DNA from 3 places in the Desulfotomaculum sp. OF05-3 genome. Region 2 is predicted to be linked to each of the others. Evidence: predicted binding sites of a transcription regulator. Region 2 holds the regulator's gene; each other region holds the start of a gene.
What was found. Region 2 encodes LexA, which represses DNA repair genes until DNA is damaged. Its sites were predicted from a motif close to CNAACANNTGTTNG; they were not measured.

Region 1 (7,535 bases), on a different contig from region 2:
CGCCCGCTCCTTTGAACATATGGGACGCGGGACCATGGTCCTTGACAGCCTGGAGAAAAAATTTACATATATTCAGGAGGAAAAGGCGTTTTTTGCCGCCGCATTCCGCTATGACAGGCAGAATTCCCTGCGGGAGCATGATTTTAAGCTGATCCTCGCCTTTTATGAAAATCTGATCCGGGAAAAAAGCGGCAGACCGGCCAGCCCTGAGATCCATTTTCTTCTGGAAATGTACTGTCAGGGCTCGATCACCATGACCGTAAAGTGGGTTCTCGGTGGCATGGACCTAACCCCGTCCCAGTTTGCCGGGCTTCTCGTCCGCGCGATGCCGGCAGCATTGCGGGATCTGTTTCTTGAGCTTCATCTGCTGTCCTGATCTATTGTTATTTTGCACAATTTTCTATGTCTTTCTTTTGCAATATGTCGATTTTCCTTAAAGTGTTACACTTGACCTTTTCTGTAACTTTCTTTTTGCCCTTCAAGTTTGTTAATATAATAACAAAAGCACAGAAAGCTTTTGAGAGCAAGTATTCATGGAAGGAGTTTTTTATCATGGCAAATCGTATTATGTTAAATCAGACATCTTATCACGGAGCAGGCGCGATTCAGGAGATCGCGAACGAGGCGAAAGCCCACGGCTTTAAAAAGGCGTTCGTATGTTCCGACCCGGATCTCGTAAAATTCAAGGTTACCGCCAAAGTAACCGACATTCTGACCGCAAACGGTCTTGACTACGAGCTCTACTCCGATATTAAAGCAAACCCGACGATCCAGAATGTCCAGCACGGTGTTGAAGCATTTAAGGCATCCGGCGCTGACTACCTGATCGCCATCGGCGGCGGCTCCTCCATGGATACCTCCAAAGCGATCGGCATCATCATCGCAAACCCGGAATTTGAGGATGTAAGAAGTCTTGAGGGTGTTGCACCGACGAAAAAACCGTGTGTTCCGATCATCGCCGTTCCGACAACAGCCGGTACTGCTGCCGAGGTTACGATCAACTATGTTATCACCGATATCGAAAGAAAGCGTAAATTTGTATGCGTTGACCCGCATGACATGCCGATCATTGCTGTTGTTGACCCGGATATGATGTCCTCCATGCCAAAGGGACTTACCGCTTCCACCGGTATGGATGCCCTGACCCATGCCATCGAAGGCTACACAACAAAAGCTGCCTGGGAAATGACCGATATGTTCCATCTGAAAGCCATCGAGATCATCTCAAAATCCCTGCGCGGTGCTGTGGCAAACACAAAGGAAGGCCGCGAGGGAATGGCTCTCGGTCAGTACATTGCCGGTATGGGCTTCTCCAACGTTGGTCTTGGCATCGCCCACTCCATGGCACACACACTCGGTGCTGTCTATGATACCCCGCACGGTGTTGCCTGCGCAATGATGCTTCCGATCGTTATGGAATATAATCAGGAATGCACCGGCGAAAAATATCGTGAGATCGCGCGTGCAATGGGCGTTGCAAATGTTGATTCCATGTCTCAGGACGAATACCGGAAGGCTGCTGTTGACGCTGTCAAGAAGCTTTCCGCGGATGTCGGAATTCCATCTGTCCTTGAGGCGATCAAAGAGGAAGACCTTCCGTTCCTTGCAGAGTCCGCACATGCAGATGCCTGCGCGCCGGGCAACCCGAAGGATGCCAGCGTAGAGGACCTGAAAGACCTGTTCCGCAAGATCATGGCATAAAAGTGCCTTCTCGCATTTATGAAAAGAGCTCCGGCAAATTGGCCGGAGCTCTTTTTATCTGTCGCTTTTTATCGCATGCACTTCTCACCCATTAGTGCATAATGTCATAAACCACACCGCAGAAGATCTTCACCGCATTCGGAAGAACCTGCTCGTCGATATCGAAGATACGGCTGTGACCCGGGCCGGCTTCGTGGGTGAGGACGCGCATGAAGGTCGCCTGTCCGCCCTGTTCCTGGACGCGGTTCATCATATAGGAGACATCCTCGCTGCCGCCGTTTTTGCTGCTCATTTCCTTCGCAACCGGCAGATGGAGATCTTCCTCGCAGACTCTCTTCACCCGCTCCATCAGCGCCTCACTGCTCGCCAGGGAGTTTGCCGCGCCCATAAGCTTCATCTCACAGGTGCATCCGTGCATTTTTGCCGCGCTCTCGATAATGTTCACTGCGTAATTTTTCATGTACTCGTTGATCTCGGTGGTCTCACCGCGGACCTCGATCTCCATCTTCGCCTCGTCCGCGATAACATTCCGTCCGCTTCCGGCGACAACGGTTCCCACATTTACTCTGGACACGCCGCCGGAGTGACGCGGGATCGCATAAAGGTTTAAGATCGCCGTTCCGACTGCCAGCATGACATTCCGTCCAACCTCCGGTGATCCGCCCGCATGGGCAGATTTTCCGTGGAAGATCACATCATATTTTGTCGTTGCGAGAGAGCCATAGCTTCCCGGAATTACCACTGCCGGATCATCCTCTTTCTTATTTGTCACATGAGAGCCGATCAGGTAATCCACACCGTCAAGGTGTCCGTTATCAACGATGGATTTCGCGCCGCGGACGCCCTCTTCCGCCGGCTGGAAGATCAGCTTTACTGTTCCGTGAAGCTGGTCCTTTATAGACATCAGAACTTTCGCCACACCGAGACCGATGGTGGCATGTCCGTCATGTCCGCAGGCATGCATGAAGCCTTCATTTACGGAGTTAAATCCCTCCTTCGCCGGTCTGTGGCTCGGATCATGTTCCTCGAATACGCCGAGGGCATCGATATCAAACCGCATGGCAACCGTCGGGCCCTCGCCGCAGCGCAGGATTCCGATCACGCCGGTCATTCCTCCCTTTGTGTACTTAACAAACTCCGGATCCGCTCCCTGAGCAATGGCACGCTCATACTGTTCCTCTAACTTTTCCTCAGACGGAACGCCCATTCTGGAATCCTTTTTGCAGACCTGATCTCCGACAAGCACTTCATATCCGAGCTCTGTCAGTTTCCGAGCAATAATGGACGACGTCCTCATCTCGAACCAGCCCGGCTCCGCGTACTTATGAAAGTCACGTCTCTGCGCTGTAAGGTCACCCGCCATCTCATCGCTCATAGTCTTGATCCGATCATAAATATTCATTCGTTTGCCCTCCCGTATGCTATTTTATTATTATTATAGTCGATATTCCGGAATTTTTCTATAAAAATATATTTTTCTATCCCTATTTTACTTACAAATCTTGATGGACTCTGTAATTTCTGCCCGGGAGGCCTTTAAAAAACTCCCGAAAACCCCCGTGTTATGCCCATTTCACCTTGAATCCCCATAAAAAATACGCTATACTAATACCAGATTGCACATTTATCTAAGAAGAGAGATATAAGGAGAAGGAAAAATCATGCAGTTGACAACAGTGAAAGAGCTCTTTAAAGAGCGTGACAAATATTTAAACCAGGAGATCCAGGTCGGCGGTTGGATCCGCAGCATCCGTGATTCCAAGGCATTCGGCTTTATCGTATTAAACGATGGTACAAGCTTCGATACCTTACAGATCGTTTACCATGATACAATGGCAAACTTCGCTGAAGTTTCCAAGTTAAACGTCGGCGCTTCCATTATCGTAAAAGGTACTCTCGTTGCAACACCGGAGGCAAAGCAGCCGTTTGAGATCCAGGCAACAGAAGTTACCGTTGAGGGGGCTTCCAGCGCAGACTACCCGCTCCAGAAAAAGCGCCATACATTCGAATATCTTCGTACGATCCCGCACCTCCGCGCACGTACAAATACATTCCAGGCTGTATTCCGTGTGCGTTCCTTGATCGCTTACGCGATCCATCAGTACTTCCAGGAACAGGGCTTCGTCTATGTCCACACTCCGCTAATCACCTCCAGTGACTGTGAGGGTGCCGGTGAGATGTTCCAGGTAACGACTCTCGATCTTGATAACGTTCCGAAGACTGAGGACGGCGCAGTTGATTACAGCAAGGACTTCTTCGGAAAGCACACAAGCCTTACCGTAAGCGGACAGTTAAACGCTGAGACCTACGCAATGGCATTCCGCAATGTTTACACCTTCGGACCGACCTTCCGTGCTGAGAATTCCAACACGACCCGTCATGCTGCCGAGTTCTGGATGATCGAGCCGGAAATGGCATTCGCAGATCTCGATGACAATATGGCTGTCGCTGAAGGCATGTTAAAGTATGTCATCCGTTACGTTCTCGAGAACGCTCCATCCGAGATGAACTTCTTCAACCAGTTCGTCGACAAGGGACTTCTCGACCGCTTAAACAACGTATTAAATTCCGAATTCGGCCACGTTACCTACACAGAGGCTGTAAAGCTCCTTGAAGAGCACAACGATGAGTTCGATTACAAGGTATTCTGGGGCTGCGATCTCCAGACGGAGCATGAGCGCTATCTGACTGAGAAGATCTTCAAGAGACCGGTATTTGTTACCGACTACCCGAAGGAGATCAAGGCGTTCTACATGAAATTAAATCCGGACGGAAAGACCGTTGCCGCTGTGGACTGTCTCGTTCCGGGTATCGGCGAGATCATCGGCGGAAGCCAGCGTGAGGACGATTACGAGAAGCTCCTTGCCCGAATGAACGAGCTCGGATTAAAGCCGGAAGACTACGGTTTCTATCTTGATCTGAGAAAATACGGCAGCGTCCGCCACTCCGGTTTCGGTCTCGGCTTCGAGCGCTGCGTAATGTACCTCACAGGAATGGGCAATATCCGCGACGTAGTTCCGTTCCCGCGTACCGTTAATAACTGCGAATTATAAAGAAACAGCAGCCCGCCGCGTCCTTTCGATGCAAGGCAGCCGCAAGGGAGCGCACAGAGATCTGTTGCGCTCCTTTTCACATTTACGCGACAGCAATCCTCTGGTGACCGAACTGCCGCGGTAACCTGAGAAACACGTTTTTGCGGACTTTCACAGTCCACTACCTTGATACTGGAGCGCAGTGTATCTGCAATCCATACACCATGGAGGAATGTATGAAATTTATTCACACCGCCGATATCCACTGGGGCATGATCCCGGACAGCGATAAGCCCTGGGGCAAAAAGCGGGAACAGGCGATCCGTCTGACGTTCCAGCGGATCATCGAAGATGCCAGGGACTCCCGCGCGGACCTTCTTCTGATCTCCGGTGACTTATTCCACCGCCAGCCCTTAGCGCGGGATCTGAAAGAGGTCAACTACCTGTTCTCCACGATTCCGGGAACCCGCGTTGTCATCATCGCCGGGAACCATGACCGGATCCGGAAGAGTTCCGCCCTCTTGAGCTTCACCTGGGCGCCGAACGTCACATTTCTGATGGACGAGAACCTCTCTTCCGTCTATTTCGAGGAACTGAACACGGAGGTCTACGGCTTCAGCTACCACACGGCCGAGATCACCGAGGCGAAAGCCGACAATATTTCCCTGCCGGCCTCGAGACGCACCAGAATTCTCATGCTCCACGGCGGTGACGCGAAACATGTCCCATTTGATCGGAATGCGCTGGCAGCATCCCCGTTCTCCTACATCGCCCTGGGACATATCCACAAACCGGAGATTCTTCTGGAAAACCGCATGGCCTACGCCGGTTCCCCGGAACCGCTTGACATGACGGAGACCGGACCTCACGGATATTTTATCGGCGAGATCGACACCACCAGCGGACATGTGACCTCCCTGCAGTTTAAGGAAGTCTGCCAGGCCCAGTATATCCCGCTCGTGGTCAATGTGACGCCCCAGACGACAAACACCGAGCTTTCCCAGATCATCGCCGACGAGATCCGCAAGCGCGGTGCCAACAATATCTACCGCTTCCGGATCCGCGGTATGCGAGACCCGGATATCAGCTTTGACCTGGATTTTCTCTCCGGTCAGTGGAATATTATCGAGATCCTGGACGAGTCGGAGCCACAGTATGATTTCCACGCACTGTTCGCGGAACATCCAAGCGACATGATCGGCTTTTATATCCAGGCACTCATGAAGGATGATATGAGTCCGGTGGAGAAGAAAGCCCTGTACTATGGAATTCATGCCCTGCTTATGACAAAAGATGAAAGGAGCCAGCCATGAGATTACTCGAATTACATATCGACGGTTTCGGAAAATTTCATGACCGGACCATCTCCTTCAACGACGGGATCAACATTATCTACGGAAAGAACGAAGCCGGAAAATCCACGCTTCACACCTTCATCCGCGGCATGCTCTTCGGCATCGAGCGCGGGCGCGGACGGGCGGCAAAGAATGATCTGTATACAAAGTACGAGCCCTGGGAGAACAGCGGAACCTACGAGGGATGGCTGAGACTGGAAAAGGACGGAACCATCTACCGCATCGAGCGCCGGTTCCGGAAGGAAAATAAGTCTTTAAAGATCATCAATGAGACGAAAGGACTGGAGGAAGAGGCGACACCTGCATTTGTCTCCAGCCTGCTTGACGGTCTCACCGAGACCATGTACAACAACACCATCAGTATTGGTCAGTTAAAGAGTGCCACCGAAGACGGGATGGTGACGGAATTAAAGAATTATATTGCCAACATGAACACCACCGGCAATATTTCCTTAAATATCACAAAAGCGACTGCGTTTTTGAGAAACCAGAAACGTTCCCTCGAGGCGGGTCTGATCCCAGAGGCGAGCCGGGAGTTTACCTCTCTTCTCGCGGAGATCCGGAATGTGGAGGCGGAGATCGCCGGTCCGGAGTACGAGAACCAGCTCGCCGCCTACCAGAATATGCGGACCCAGGTCAAGGGCCTGATCGACAACACCCAGACACAGAAAAAGGATCTGGACGAGAAACTGGCAAATGGGAAAAAGGTGCTGTCTGACAACGGCTTTACAGACCGGGCATCCGTGGATGCCATGTCTTCCGACGCGGAGAGGCTTTACAGCGAATATAATACTCTGAATGGGGAGTGTAACAAGAAGTCCAGGAAGGTTCTTTCCGGTCTCACAGCGGTTCTCGGAGTCGCAGGACTGGGGGCTGCAGCGACACTTGGATATTTCAACCTCACCGCCTATCTTCCGGTCTGTGGCGCGGCAGCCACGGCGGCTGTGATCTTCTTTATCATCTCCCTGTTCATCCTCCAGAAAGATAAAGAATACCACAGATTGTTCGACAATACTTCCTCTGAACTTGGCGCGCTTCTCGCGAGACATCTCGGAGATTCCGCAGTGTCTGAGGATGCCATGAACGCGTTCCGGGCGAGAATGGGCGAATTCTCAAAGCTCTGCGATATGGTTACCCAGTCTGAGGCAGAGATCAGGAAGTTCTTAGAAGATTTAAGCAATCTCCAGACGAAACAGGCCGGCTGCAGCGAGATGATCGAGAAACAGCAGCGGACCCAGTGGGAGCTTGAGAAGAAATTAGAGCATTTGAGCAACTGTAAAAATAAGGCGAAGGCATTGAAGCGGACACTGGCGGAAAACGACAGGATCCACGATGAGATCGTCGCCATCGATCTTGCCCAGGAGACTATGGCAGATCTCTCCTCCTCGATCCGTGATTCCTTCGGACTCTACCTGAATAAAGAAGCGTCCCAGTACATTACCGGAAT
Region 2 (7,535 bases):
GCATCCATCTGGATTCCACCGGCCATAGACTGGATCTCATCTGAAAGGCCAAGTGCAAGAGACAGAGATGCCTGAAAAGTCTCGCCTCCGGAAAGTGTCTTTACACTCCGCTCACTTCCGTTGTAATGGTCGATGACATTTAGCTCCAACCCACTTTTATCCTTTTTATTGTCAGCACTTTCCCGCCGCTTCATCTCATACTGTCCGCTGCTCATCGTCATCAGCCGAAGATTCGCCCGCCGTAAGATCCGGTCAAAATATGCCATCTGGACATAGGTTTCAAGTTCAACTTTACTTTTACCGTTTAATGTTCCGCCTGCCGTATCCGCAAGGGAATGGATCCAGACATATTCCTTTTCCGTCTGTTCCATTCTGCCCTGCTGGCCACATACAGCTTCATAGATTCTGAGATTATTGTGCCAGGACGAATGTATTTTTTCACGAAGCTTTGATGTCTCTGCCTTCTCTGTTTCCAAATATTCCATTGTCTCTGAAAGTTCTTTTTCTGGAATATCTTCGAATCCCCGAATCTGCTTTTTAAGAGCTTCCGCTGCTGAATTCAGACTGGCATTCTGGTTCTGACATCGCTCCAGAGCCTTTTTCGCGTCAATTGCTTCCTGATCAAGTTCACTTTTTCTGGTTTTCATGGCTTGCAGATTATTTTCAATCTCCACAGCATTTTGACCTTCCAGCTTTCTCTGAAACTCTTCCACATGCTTCCGCAGCATTGTTAATACTGTCACCAGATTCTGTTCTGAAAGAGCAAGTTCTTTGTTTCTTTCTCCTGCAACATTCAGATCTGTTTCCAGACGGTTTATCATACCACCCAATCCATCCAGCACTTTCTGCTGTTCTGTGTTCGCTTTTATGCGGATCTCCAAAGCCCGGAGTTCATCATCTAATTTTTCAATTACCGGATCTGCTGCAGTCACAAGCTCGTCTGGACCAGTTACAATTAAGGCCTCTTTGACCAGATTTTTTTCCGTTCCGCAGATCAGCTCAGCTGTATTTCTCATTTCCTGATCTAAATTCCTTTTAAAAAAGCTGGCTCTTTCACTAAGTCTCTGGACCTTTTCTTCTGCCTGCGCCTTTTCCTGTTCTTTTCGCTTCAGTTCCTTCTGGTCCGGAATCTCTTCTGAAAGTTTCGCCGGAGCCGGATGATGAATCGAACCGCATACCGGGCAGGGCATTCCAGCCTGTAAATTTTGGGCCAGAATTCCAGCCTGAGCATCCAAAAATAAGCGTTCAAGATGTGCATAGACACTGCGAATCTCATCGCACTGATCAACAGCACTCCGGTATTCCTCCTGAGCATTTTTTAACTCTCTATTGATAGACTCCACCCGGTTCATTTGTTCTTCCAGTTCATTTTTTCGGTGTAAAAGTTTCTCTTTTGCACGTGTGAGCCGTTCTCTTTCTACCGGCACTCCCAGATTATGCTCTTTCTCCCCGCGCCTGTCTTCCAGTTCTTTCTGGAGGCTGCTGACTTGATTTTCATTTTCCTTTTTTTCTTCCTGAATCTTCAAAAGAAGCTTTTCTTTTCCGTTGATCTCTTCACGAGTCTTATCCAGCTCGATAAAGCTTTGACGGCTAAGTTCAAGTTTCTGAATCCGTTCTGTCAGTTTCTCGCGTGTTCCTTCCTGCTTTTCTATCCTGTTCCACTCAGCGAGCACCCGTCCATATTCCGGTTGCAGTAACTCCAACTCCTGCTGTTTTGCTTCAAGTTCAGCTGCTGTCTTTTTTAGTAGGTCCGCTTTTCCCTTTTTTTCACTAACACTGCAAATCTGCTCTTCAATTTTCCTTAGCGTTTCATCCAGTACCTCCAAACGCTCCTGCTCTTTTTTCGTCTCAGCACGCAGTAAATTGATTCCATCAGTTATTTTCCCCTCGAAACCGGCTTTCTTTAAAGCAAGGAACTCCTGACCGGCAGCCGGATCCTCCTCAAAACTGGCATCATTCAAATACTGGCTGATACTCCGGCGCAGTTCATCGTAATCTTTTCTTCTTCTCCGTTCTTCGTCCCTGAGACGTATCTGAATTGTCTGATAGATTTCCGTATGAAAAATCTGCCGGAAGATTTCCCCACGTTCGGCAGTTCCTGCGATCAGGAGTTTCTGAAAATCCCCCTGTGCGATCATCGCGATCTGGGTAAATTGCTTATAGTCAAGCCCCATAAGTTCCGTTACCGCCTTTGTCACTGCCCCCATCTTTGTAACAGGCTGACGTTCGTCGGGATAAAAGAGCTCCGCATCTGCTTTTTTCGTTGTAAATCCGGTTCCGCGTTTCTTTTGGGTCTGATATTCCGGATTTCTCCGGATTTTATATTCTTTTCGCTGGTAGGAAAAAGTCAATTCTACGAATGTTTCTGTCTCTGCCTTTGCGTATTTGCTGCGGAACATTCCGGATTCCCGCACAGTCCCACTCGCTTCCCCATACAGGGCAAATGTGATTGCGTCAAAGACCGTTGTCTTACCGGCACCTGTATCCCCCGTAATCAAGTAGAGCCCGTGTTCTCCAAGTTTTTCAAAATCAATCGTGCTCTCTCCCGCATAGGGGCCAAAAGCACTGATCACCAGTTTTTTTGGCTTCATTCTTTTATCTCCCGGATCAATTTTTCTGCAAACTCTTCCTGCTGTTTCATCATAGGCTGGTTATTCTGAAGCTCATAAAACTCCCGGAACAGTTCTAACTCTGTTTTTTCTTCTACATCCTGAACCGCGTCAATCTGGCTGCTGGCTCTTGTCCTTTGATTATCATACAAAAGCTGCATAATATTCGGATAGATGACTCTCAGCTTCTGAAGTCCATCCGGCACATCATCCTCATCCGTCAACGTTACCTGAATATAGTCTTCACAGTTCATATCCCGATAAAACGAACGGGCAGTCAGTTCCATATATGTTCCCCGGAGCTTTCGCATATCCCGAAATGGTTTTAAAGGCAGAAGTCTGATCTTTACCGTTCCCTTTTCTTCCATCTCCACGACCGTGATCGATTTTTCCTGATCCGTCTCAGAGAAGGAATATTTCAGGGGCGTTCCGCAGTAGCGCACCATGCCCTTTCCCACATTCTGAGGACTATGGATATGCCCTAAAGCTGTATAATCAAATGCCTCAAAGACTGAGGCATCAATATTATCAAGACCTCCGATCTGGATATCCTCCGATTCGCATCGGGACGCTCCTGTAACAAACTGGTGCGCCACGAGGATATTTCTCTCATTCGGATCGATCTCCATGTGGCTGATCACTGCACGTACTGCAGACTGGACATCTGTAATCAAATCTGACTCATCTTCAAATACGCGGCGCACAGCTGCCGGACGGATAAACGGAAGAAGATGGATCCAGACCGTCCCATACTGATCTGCGATCGGAATTTTCATGACGGTTCCGTCATAGACGGGGGAGAGATAAATTCCCCGGCTGTTTAGCAGTCTTCCCCCAAAAGCCAGTCGTTCCGCAGAATCATGGTTTCCGCTGATAACAAAGACGGGAAGCTTTCTCTCCGCAAGCTTTGTGATAAACTCATCGAACACCTGAACCGCTTCCGCGGAGGGAATCTGTTTATCATAGATATCTCCTGCCAGGATCACTCCGTCCGGCATCTCTTTCTCCGCGAGATCCAGAATCCTTTCAAGAATATATTTCTGGTCCTCGATCATAGAAAATTCATTCACTCTCTTTCCGATATGAAGATCTGATAAATGGAATAATCTCATCTGTGCCTCCTGTGGTCTCTGCTGTTAATCCTATTGTAATGTCTCTCACCGGCAATAGCAAGCCATTGTCCTATAAAGAATAAGACCCCGGAACATATATCTGTCCATGGGATCTTATTCTCTGGTCAAAAAACGGTTCTTACCGCAACACTCATATCCGGGAAACATCTTTTTGAGGATCACTTTATATACGGATTCCCCGGTGTCTCCGCATAGTATTCCACGGAGATCATATTTCCGGCGCGTATCTCATCTGAAACCATTCCGTTTATCAATTTCAGCTCATAAACGTATTCCCGTACCGACATACCGGAGTGGTGATAATAAGTTTTTGCAATCGACCAGAGTGTATCACCTTTTTCTACCTCGATCGTCGTATAATAGCGGTTATAGACTGTATCATCACTCTCTTCATTCGCCATAACCAGAGTCTTTCCGAAAAAGCAGGACATAATCATTACAATCATAACAAGGGCTATCAAATACTTCTTCATACAGCTTCCTCCTTTGTATCCAGCGAGTCCAAACTTACGTTTGCGAACATCTGTTCTGTATCGAATTCTATCACACGAACATATGTTTGTCAATTCTTTTTCGGTATTTTTCGAACAAAGGTTTGCTTTTTCCCGTATTTTATGGTACTATGTATACAGATGAAAAAAGGAGGGATTTCATGAGTCAGGGAAAAATTACTGATAAGCAGAGAGAAATACTTGAATATATAAAAGAAATGATCTTAAAGAAAGGTTATCCGCCGGCTGTGCGCGAGATTTGTGAAGCGGTACACTTAAAGTCCACTTCCTCCGTGCACTCTCATCTGGAATCCTTGGAAAAAAACGGCTATATCCGTCGTGATCCGACAAAGCCGAGAACGATCGAGATCCTTGATGACGATTTCGCCCTGACGAGACGCGAACTCGTAAACGTGCCGGTGATCGGTACGGTCGCTGCCGGAGTGCCAATCCTTGCAGAACAGAACATCGAAGATTATCTCCCGATTCCTGCAGAAATTCTTCCAAATAAGGAAGTATTTATGTTGAAGGTAAAAGGAAACAGTATGATCGAGGCCGGAATCTACAACGGCGATAAAGTGATCGTTGCAAAGCAGCCAAACGCTGAAAACGGTGATAAGGTCGTTGCTCTGGTGGACGATTCCGCTACTGTAAAAACTTTCTATAAGGAAAATGGCCATTTCCGTCTCCAACCGGAAAATTCCTCGATGGATCCGATCATTCTTGATCAGGTCGAGATCCTTGGAAAGGTCATCGGTCTTTTCCGTATGATGAATTAAACCGATCTTTATTTTTACGGATAGTTCTTAAAGAATCGCTGTGATCCTCGAGGAACGTCTCTCCCCGCCGGAGACCTCACTCCCACCGTGATGAACTTGCGATGACTTGCCGTTCGAAAAAGGCAGACATCTTATATGGCTCAGAGAAAAAGCCCCACTGGATATCTATGACTATACGACATCATTCGAGATCCGGTGGGGCTTCATGTTTTATTGTATTTCAAATTCTGCCGGTACCGAATATACTCTTCCGTCTGGCAAATAGATCTCTTTTATCATTTTATATTTGCCTTTCTGGAGTTCTCCGTATAACCATGCAAAATCTATATCCATAAACCGAGATTCTCCGGGTTCCAATTCGTAGGCAATCTCTATAAAACTATAATCTTCGGGTAAAACCGGAAGTTTCTCCCATCTATCATCCCGAAAGACCTCCATTGTATACGCTTCCCCATAGATTATCGTTTCATTGCTGACATTGGAAAGCTTCAGCTGAAGGCTGTCAGAAGTTGCCAGCCTAATTTCCGCATGTACATAATCAAGATACTCCACAGTTTCTTCCTTTGTAGCCTTTTCTGCTTCAAAGAGTGCAAAACCTGAATCATACTTTACATATAGTTTTTGAGGAGATTCCGGATCCCTGTAAACCTCCTGCCCTACGTTTAAATGGGTGCCGTTTAAATCTTTTGTAGGATATTCCAAATTATTCACAAAGGCTATCTGACCTAAATACTCCCAGCTTCCCTTTTGTTGGAAATCAAAGCCGGTGGCATTATACAAATACAGGGAACCATCATAAAATAAAGAGATGCGTTGTACCTCTTCAGAAGCATAACCAGTAGGGGCGATCGTGTTTGTTTCCTGCGCTGCATTGGGTACAGTATGGCAGCCGACCAGAAGCAGGCCGGAGATTCCCAATATGACTAATAATTCTTTTCTCATTATGACACCGCCTCTCCATATGTTTGTATTACAAGACAACATTTCTATTATTATTATAAATAAACTCCTGACCATATGCCATAAAGTTTTCCTTACATTTTTTTACAATTCTTACTGTTTTTATACCCGCCTTGCTTTATACCTGGTTTTCTGAGATAATAAAGTCTGATAAGCAAAAACCTATAATGAAAGGAATTTTTCAATATGAAAAAAACAATTACAACGCTTCTGACTCTTACCATGGCTGCTTCTCTGGCAGGATGCGGCAGCAAGCCTGCAGATGAACCGACGAAATCCCCGGAGACGGTGATTGAATCGGCGGTTGATTTTTATACAGAAGTTTGGGATGCTTTGGGCGAGGACAGGCAGTTTGCAGCTGTAGGCGGTGATGCAGAGAATGAAGCGGAAGCGCCGGCAAAATTCGCCATGACTGATGAGAATAAGGAGATATTTGAGTATCTTCTTCATGTAAATGATGAGCTTTATGATATGCTGGATGATGATACAGCTACCCTGCAGCATATGATGAACACCAACACCTTCAGTTCCGCCTTTGCGAAGCTTAAGGACACCTCGAAAGCAGAAGAATTTGCCGAGGATTACAAAGCTGAGATTCAGGGTCAGCGCTGGATGTGCGGCTTCCCGGACAAGGTGGTTGTCATCTCGGTTGCGGATTATGTCATGATGGCATACGGCGCTGAGGAATGTGTCGATGATCTGGTTGAGGCCTGCTCGGAAGTGGCACCGGATTCCACCGTTCTGGTGGATGCACCGGCTGTACTTGATTAGGAGGAACCTATGCTTTTTTCGAGCATACCATTTTTATTCTGGTTTCTGCCCGGTGTCCTGATCCTTTATGCTGCAGCACCGGGATCATTGAAAAATACGGTTCTCCTGCTTTCCAGCCTGTGTTTCTATGGCTGGGGAGAACCGAAGTACGTAGTCTGGATGGTAGTTGCCATCCTGATGGCATATATATTCGGATTGCTGATCGAGCGTTACCAGAGTATCCCGAAGCTTGCCAGGCTTTTTCTCGCACTTTCGGTTTCATCCAGCCTTCTCATGCTTGGTTATTTTAAATACGCAGATTTTTTTATCCGTAATGTAAATGCCGTCACCGGGTGTTCGATCCCCTTGCTTAACATCACACTTCCCATCGGAATCAGCTTTTATACCTTCCAGGTACTCAGCTATACGATGGATGTATACAGACAGCATGTGAAAGCCCAGAGAAATCTGATAGACCTAGCTGCATATGTGGCACTCTTTCCTCAGCTGATCGCCGGTCCCATCGTCCGTTATTCGGATATTGCAGAACAGTTGAAGGGGCGTATTCATACTATGGGCAAGACGGCTCAGGGAATCCGCCGATTTATCTTAGGACTCGGCAAGAAGATTCTGATCGCCAATCTGCTTGGAGAATTGTGCAGCATCTTCCGGACTTCGGATGATAAATCGGTACTTTTCTTCTGGCTCTATGCAGTCGCCTATACCCTTCATGTATATTTTGATTTTTCAGGATACAGTGATATGGCCATCGGACTTGGAAAGCTATTTGGATTTGATTTTCTGGAAAATTTT
Region 3 (7,535 bases), on a different contig from region 2:
GGCTCCTCAACGCCTGCTAATTTATCGTAGAAGCGCTGCTGTGCGTTTACGCGGATAAAGTGCAGATCGTACGGGCCATTCGGTCCAAATACTTCCTCGACCTCGTCGCCTTCATTCTTACGGAGAAGACCGTGATCAACGAATACACAGGTGAGCTGGTCGCCGACTGCCTTTGCGAGCATAACGGCTGCAACAGAAGAGTCAACTCCACCGGATAACGCGCAGAGAACTTTTCCATTTCCAACTTTCTCGCGGATCGCTTTGATGCTGTTTTCAACAAATGCGTCCATCTTCCATGTGCCGGCACATCCACAGACTTCATAGATGAAGTTATGGAGCATCTTTGTACCTTCCTGAGTATGAAGGACTTCCGGATGGAACTGGATCGCATATAATTTCTTCTCCTCGCACTCAGCGGCTGCAACCGGGCAGTCCGGAGTATGTGCGACGATTCTGAATCCAGGTGCTTCTTTCTCGATGTAGTCATTGTGGCTCATCCAGCAGATCGTCTTCTCGGATACATCTCCGAAAAGCTTGCTTGTCTTATCCACAGTCACTTCGATCTTGCCGTACTCACGAACCGGTGCCTTGCATACATGTCCGCCGAGAACGTGGGACATCAGCTGCGCGCCGTAGCAGAGTCCGAGTACCGGAACGCCCATCTCAAACAGTTCCTTGCTGCATGTAGCAGCACCTTCCTCATAAACGCTGTTCGGACCTCCGGTTAAGATGATTCCTTTCGGATTCATTGCCTTGATCTGTTCGATCGGAGTCCGGTAGGAGTAGATCTCACAGTATACATGGCATTCACGGACACGACGGGCAACCAGCTGATTGTACTGGCCGCCGAAGTCGATAACAATAATTTTTTCCTGATTCATCGGGTGCCTCCTGAAATATGTGCATGTACTTCTTGATAACTGCCCGGCAATCCGCATCGATTCATGCCGGAATGCCGGACAGATATAAATTTTCCTATTTGGAACTAATTATAAGGGATTCATGGAAACTTGGCAAGTGCTTTCCCTCAAAACCTGTACTTTAATGAGTATGAAGGATTACAGTACACGGGCACTCCTTGCCCGCGCACTGTAACAGGATTTTGCCGATGCTTCGCATTCCGAATCGGCAAAATCCACTACCACCACTGTATTGTACGGAATTTTCAGTTCAGAAAATTCCTACCCATGAAAAGTAACTATGAAGGTTCCTGTACATAATCAGGCATGTTTGCACCTCGCGCAGGCAGCAACATTATTTCTCATACGTTCCCTTTTTAAGGATTTTTCCGTCTCTCATCATAGGCACGCCCATAGCGATCACCGTATCAAGAGAGAGATCTTCATTCATGATCAGGATATCGGCATCACTTTCTTCCTTCACAGCACCCTTTTTCGGATATAATTCCAGAGCCATCGCCGGATTCTTAGTTCCGAGAGCCAGAAGTTCCTCAAAATCCATATTTTCTTCTTTTACCATGTAGACGATCTGACGGTAGATCGTATCCACATCGGAAACACCGATCTCCACAAGTTTTCCTTCTGCGTCATAGTTAGACCAGCTTCCCTGTCCATCGGAGCTCATGGTCACCTTCTCCATTGGAACGCCTTCTTCTTTCGCTTTCTTGACAGCGTCTGCAACAGAGTGGAACTTGCTTTCAGATTCCCCACAGGTGAGGTCGATCGTTCCGCCCATCTTCGCGAACTTAAACGCATCCTCTAAGAGGTTCGCGTTGCGTCCCACGTGAGTCGGCTGAAATGTTTTCGGCGGGATCGAGGTGCGCTCTAATGCCTCAAATACCGGTTTTAATGCTCTCTTATCTCCGCCCATGTGAAGGCAGATAAATCCAGGTTTTCCACTCAGCATTCCTGCGGTGCGGACATCACTGGCCAGACGGATCAGTTCTTCTGTCGTGATATTCGGCGCACGGTGATCAGAGATCGCAAGCTTCACTCCAAGGATCTCATCGATAAACATAATGTCCTTGCTGACACTTCCGGTCACGGTCGTACTCGGATAACCATAGGCTCCGCAGATCGCATAAGCGGAAATTCCCTCTTCTTTTAACGCTTTTACCTTTGCTAAAAGATTCTCCACGCTTCTGCTGATTCCGTCAGTTCCCAAAAGTCCAAGTACAGTTGTAACACCACCCTTGATCAGGCTGGACAGCTGGACCTGCGGTGCCTGAGTGTGGAAGCTTCCTTCTCCGCCGCCTCCGGTCACATGGACATGACGGTCGATAATACCCGGAGTCACGATCTTTCCGGTTCCGTCGATTACTTCACATCCCTCATACTCCGGCAGATGATCCGCAATTCTTTCGATTCTTCCTCCGGCAATCAGGATATCCTTCACTCCGAGATATTCCGGTGCGTAAACTTTTGCGTTTTTTACTAACAGCATGGGCTTATTCCTCCTGTGTAATCCCTGTTTTACATAACTGCCCGACAGCGGGAAATTCAGTTCAGACAAACCAGCGTACGGCTGAATTGTAATAGAAATTACTGTCGGGCAATTATGATTTTCTTATTATTTTAGTATAACATACCGCCGGAAGTATTCCAAGTGATGATTCAAAACTTTCATTTTTTTACTCGTTACAGTACACGGGCACTCCATGCCCGCGCACTGTAACAGGATTTTGTCGATGCTTCGCATTCCGAATCGGCAAAATCCACTACCATCACTGTATTGTACGGAATTTTCAGTTCAGAAAATTCCTACCCATGAAAAGTAACCTTTACTCGTCTGAACCGGCATCTCCGTTCTCAAGATACCGCTTGACATACTGCCCCGTATAGGACTCCGAAACCTTCACGATCTCCTCCGGCGTTCCTTTCGCGATCACGGTACCGCCGCGGTCTCCGCCTTCCGGTCCCATATCGATAATATAATCCGCGGTCTTGATCACATCCAGATTGTGCTCGATCACAACCACCGTATTTCCACCTTCGGAAAGCTTTCTTAAGATCTCCACCAGCTTATGGACATCCGCGAAGTGGAGTCCTGTCGTCGGCTCATCGAGGATATAGATTGTTTTTCCGGTTCCGCGTCTGGAAAGCTCTGTGGCGAGTTTGATCCGCTGCGCCTCTCCGCCGGAAAGCTCCGTCGAGGGCTGTCCGAGCCGGATATAAGAAAGTCCCACATCGTTCAATGTCGCGATCTTTCTCGCGATAGACGGCACATTCTCAAAGAACTTTAACGCCTCCTCCACGGTCATATTCAACACATCGTAAATGCTCTTTCCCTTATACTTCACTTCCAGGGTCTCACGGTTGTACCGCTTTCCACCGCAGACCTCGCAGGGCACATAGACGTCCGGCAGGAAATGCATTTCGATCTTGATGATTCCGTCACCGCTGCAGGCCTCGCATCGGCCGCCCTTCACGTTGAAGCTGAACCGTCCCTTTGAGTATCCCTTCGCCTTCGCATCGGTGGTCGCTGCAAAAAGATCACGGATCAGGTCAAACACACCAGTGTAGGTCGCCGGATTCGATCTCGGCGTTCTTCCGATCGGGGACTGGTCGATGGCGATGATCTTATCCAGCTGTTCCACACCATCGATTCCGTCGTGATCTCCCGGGATCGTCCGGGCACGGTTCAGCTTTTTCGCCAGCGCCTTATAGAGGATCTCGTTGATCAGGGAGCTCTTTCCCGATCCCGACACACCGGTCACGCAGGTCATAATTCCAAGTGGCACATCCACATCGATATTTTTCAGGTTATTCTCCCTCGCGCCGCGGATTTTGATCCAGCCCGTTGGGCTTCTTCTCTCCTTCGGCACCGGAATTTTGATCCGGCCGCTCAAATACGCACCGGTGATCGATTCCTTACACTTCATGATCTGGGCTGCCGTTCCCACAGCGACCACATTTCCGCCGTGTTCCCCGGCTCCCGGACCGATATCCACGATACAGTCCGCCGCCCGCATCGTATCTTCATCGTGCTCCACGACGATCACACTGTTTCCGAGATCCCGGAGATGTTCCAACGTTTTCAGCAGCTTATCGTTATCTCTCTGGTGCAGTCCGATACTCGGCTCATCGAGGATATAGGCAACCCCCACAAGTCCGGAACCGATCTGGGTCGCCAGACGGATTCTCTGTGCCTCGCCGCCGGAAAGGGTACCGGTCGCCCGGGATAAGGACAGATAATCCAGTCCCACGTCGATCAGGAAGCTGATCCTCGCCCGGATTTCCTTCAAAATCTGTTCACCGATCATCTTCTGCATCTCGGATAGCTTCAGATCATCGATAAACTCCCTGAATTTTACGATAGACATATTCGTAGCCTCGTAAATATTCAGCCCACCTACCGTCACCGCCAGAGAAGACTGCTTTAAACGCTGTCCATGACAGGTGGTACACGGTGTGATCCGCATAAAGCTCTCGTACTCTGCCTTGCTGGCCTGGGAGAATGTCTCCCGGTAACGGCGGTTTACGTTCTCGATCAGACCCTCAAAGGCCACGTCATAAACACCGGTTCCCCTCTGTCCTGTATAGTGGACCTTTACTTCCTTTCCGCCGGTTCCGTAGATCAGGATATCATGGATCTCCTTCGGATAATCTTTGAACGGAGTATCAAGATCAAAGTGATACTCTGCCGCCAGGGCATCTAAGATCGCCCTTGAAAAGCTTCCCGGCTTCGCGCAGGACTGCCAGCCGAGAACGACGATTGCTCCCTCATTGATACTCAAGGACTTATCCGGGATCATCAGATCTTCATCAAATTCCATCTTATATCCCAGACCGAAACAGTCCGGGCAGGCGCCGAACGGGTTGTTGAAGGAGAAGCTTCGCGGCTCCACCTCCTCGATGCTGATCCCGCAGTCCGGGCAGGAAAAGCTCTGGCTGAAGTTGATCGGCTCGCCGTCAGCTACATCCACGATCATCAGACCATCGGACAGCTTCATCACTGTCTCTATGGAGTCCGTCAGACGTTTCTCGATCCCCGGCTTCACAACGAGACGGTCCACAACGATCTCAATATTGTGCTTGATGTTCTTCTCCAGCGTGATCTCTTCTGACAGCTCATGTAGATTTCCGTCGATCATCACACGGACGTAACCACTGCGTTTCGCCTGTTCCAGAACCTTCTCATGACGTCCTTTTCTTCCACGGACCATTGGCGCTAAAAGCTGGATTTTCGTCCGCTCCGGCAGTGTCATGATCTGGTCCACCATCTGGTCCACTGTCTGCTTGCGGATCTCCCTGCCGCACTTCGGGCAGTGGGGGATACCGATCCTAGCGTACAGAAGACGCATATAGTCGTATATCTCCGTCACGGTTCCTACGGTGGAACGCGGGTTGCGGTTCGTGGATTTCTGGTCGATGGAGATTGCCGGGGAAAGTCCCTCGATGCTCTCCACATCCGGTTTTTCCATCTGGCCTAAGAACTGGCGCGCGTAGGAAGATAAGGACTCCATATAGCGTCTCTGTCCCTCCGCATAGATCGTATCAAATGCCAGAGAAGATTTTCCCGATCCCGAAAGTCCGGTCAGGACCACCAGCTCATTTCTCGGGATATCCAGGGAAATATTTTTTAAGTTGTGCTCGTTGGCACCTCGTATTTTTATATATTGCTTCGGCATTGTGTCTCTCCTCTTTGCCATGTCTGCTTTTGCTTTATCATTCTCACAGAGCTCCGGGACTATACGTTTTCCAGGTATTCCGGACATTATCCCATGTTACGGTCAGTATACCACAAATTCGCCTCATATGCAAACGTTTGTTCGTTTTATGTTTTACCACTTTTCATCTGCACAGACTGCGCAGACCGTTTCAATCGGCATATCCATCTGTCTTTTCCCCCAAAAACGCGAAAGACCCCGGCAGCTGCCCGCCGGGGTCTCTCTTTATGGGTTTCTATGAAATTCTACATTATCTGTGTGTACTGTTTTTCAGCATTTCCCTGCTACGAGATCTTCTATACGCATATAAATTTAAGACTTCCAGAACTATTGATACAAATTCAGTCGGTAGAAGCAGCATAAACATATGGTACACCGGGATATACGTTATGAAAAGCTGTCGACATATCTTGTATGAGATAAAAGCTATAGGAACTATGAGTAGTATCCATCGTCCGTCTCTACTTCTTAAACTATCGTAAACAGCCAGTGCATATAGAATTTCAAGCACAAATATAATGCATGATACGCTTGAAATATTCGCAACATTACTTGCCAGTACTTCATCGACTAATTCTGGATTTTTTACCAGCTCGTTCCAATATTCATATGTAATGACTCCTGCCGGAGGGATATATTCTTTATGTCCGTTTTTCAGAATAAAACCAATAAAGAATATATTAAACAAAATAACTGTCAAAGATGATAAATAAAAAAATTTGCTTTCTTCATAGCTATTCATTCCCTCCTAATCATATGAGATAATGTAATAGACACACTTTCTTTTCAATTCAATAAAAACATCGCCGTCATCATCCTTTATATAATCAAGCTTTTTGTATCCATTCCTACCAGGAAACTTCTACATTATATCCACCGTTCTGATCCTTCGTGATCTTATATTTCACGCCGTCCGCATCTGTCACGGTTCCGCTGGTCTTTACCTTACCGGATTCGTTGACCACATATGTCTTTCCGTCAACGGTGACTTTCTCGTACTTCATTCCTTCTTCCGCACTCACAAGGCGTCCGTTCTCGTAGAGACTTCCGTCCTTCACACCCGTGAATCCGTCGCCTCTCGTTCCGATACTGCCGGAAGTTGTGAAGTAGAATACTTCGTTGTCATGGTTATCGTCGTTGATCACGATCCGCCCGGTCTTCATCTTTCCGTCACTGTCAAAGTAGAACTTTCTGCCGTCGCTCAGCTCCACAAGACCTGTCTTCATGCGGCCCTTTTTATCAAAGCAGTAGGTCTCGCCCTTGATCTTTGCTATTCCGTATCCGCAGGCCTCCGTTGTTTTATAGGATGTGGAGTATGCGCGGCCATCTTTAAAGTAGTACCAGTTTTCCTCAGCGTCATCCGGGGATGCCATATATCTCCAGCCGTTCATCTGCTGTCCGCCGCTGCGGAAGTAGCGAAGGGCATTGACATCGCTGTTGGAGAGGTCGTCACGTCCTGTAGATGTGTAATCAGACTCATTTACCCAGCCAGTCAGCATCCTTCCGCTGTGGTCAAAGATATAGGTCTCACCGGAGATCTTCAGCTCACCATCATAGATCAGCTTTCCACTGGAATTAAAATAGTACCAGTACTCACCCCAGTCATCCTCTCTGTCCGCCAGTTTTCTCCAGCCCGTCGTCATAGCTCCGGAATCTTCTAAATGATAGATCTTACCATCGATCTCCACCCAGCCGATATCCAAAACGGAATCCGTAAAGTGGTACCACACGTCATTGATCTGTTTCCAGCCGTTTGTGTACGCCTTTCCGTTCGCTCCAAAATATCTCCATCCGCTCTCGTTCCAGCGGCTGTTGTTGATGTACTTCCATGTGTTTGTGATCATGACACCATTCTCGTTTACATAATAAGTATCATCGATCAGGCTGTTTGTCTGCATCACTCCAT

Region 1: the regulator LexA is predicted to act here: its motif matches at 4,884-4,897, upstream of DXA87_RS01855 (DNA repair exonuclease).
Region 3: the regulator LexA is predicted to act here: its motif matches at 5,721-5,734, upstream of uvrA (excinuclease ABC subunit UvrA).

The regions. Positions count from the first base shown of each region.
Region 1 covers NZ_QWGO01000002.1:59,262-66,796, reverse strand. Annotated here, with positions in the region: gene DXA87_RS01875 (TetR/AcrR family transcriptional regulator C-terminal domain-containing protein) at 1-376, shown strand, start outside; gene fucO (lactaldehyde reductase) at 553-1,701, shown strand; gene DXA87_RS01865 (amidohydrolase) at 1,793-3,103, opposite strand; gene asnS (asparagine--tRNA ligase) at 3,363-4,754, shown strand; gene DXA87_RS01855 (DNA repair exonuclease) at 4,970-6,046, shown strand; gene DXA87_RS01850 (AAA family ATPase) at 6,043-7,535, shown strand, end outside.
Region 2 covers NZ_QWGO01000018.1:57,807-65,341, forward strand. Annotated here, with positions in the region: gene DXA87_RS10810 (SMC family ATPase) at 1-2,591, opposite strand, end outside; gene DXA87_RS10815 (exonuclease SbcCD subunit D) at 2,588-3,721, opposite strand; gene DXA87_RS10820 (LysM peptidoglycan-binding domain-containing protein) at 3,901-4,215, opposite strand; gene lexA (transcriptional repressor LexA) at 4,395-5,012, shown strand; gene DXA87_RS10830 (immunoglobulin-like domain-containing protein) at 5,223-5,954, opposite strand; gene DXA87_RS10835 (hypothetical protein) at 6,159-6,743, shown strand; gene DXA87_RS10840 (MBOAT family O-acyltransferase) at 6,753-7,535, shown strand, end outside.
Region 3 covers NZ_QWGO01000023.1:19,421-26,955, forward strand. Annotated here, with positions in the region: gene guaA (glutamine-hydrolyzing GMP synthase) at 1-881, opposite strand, end outside; gene iadA (beta-aspartyl-peptidase) at 1,255-2,403, opposite strand; gene uvrA (excinuclease ABC subunit UvrA) at 2,741-5,590, opposite strand; gene DXA87_RS12205 (hypothetical protein) at 5,880-6,371, opposite strand; gene DXA87_RS12210 (FOG: Glucan-binding domain (YG repeat)) at 6,478-7,535, opposite strand, start outside.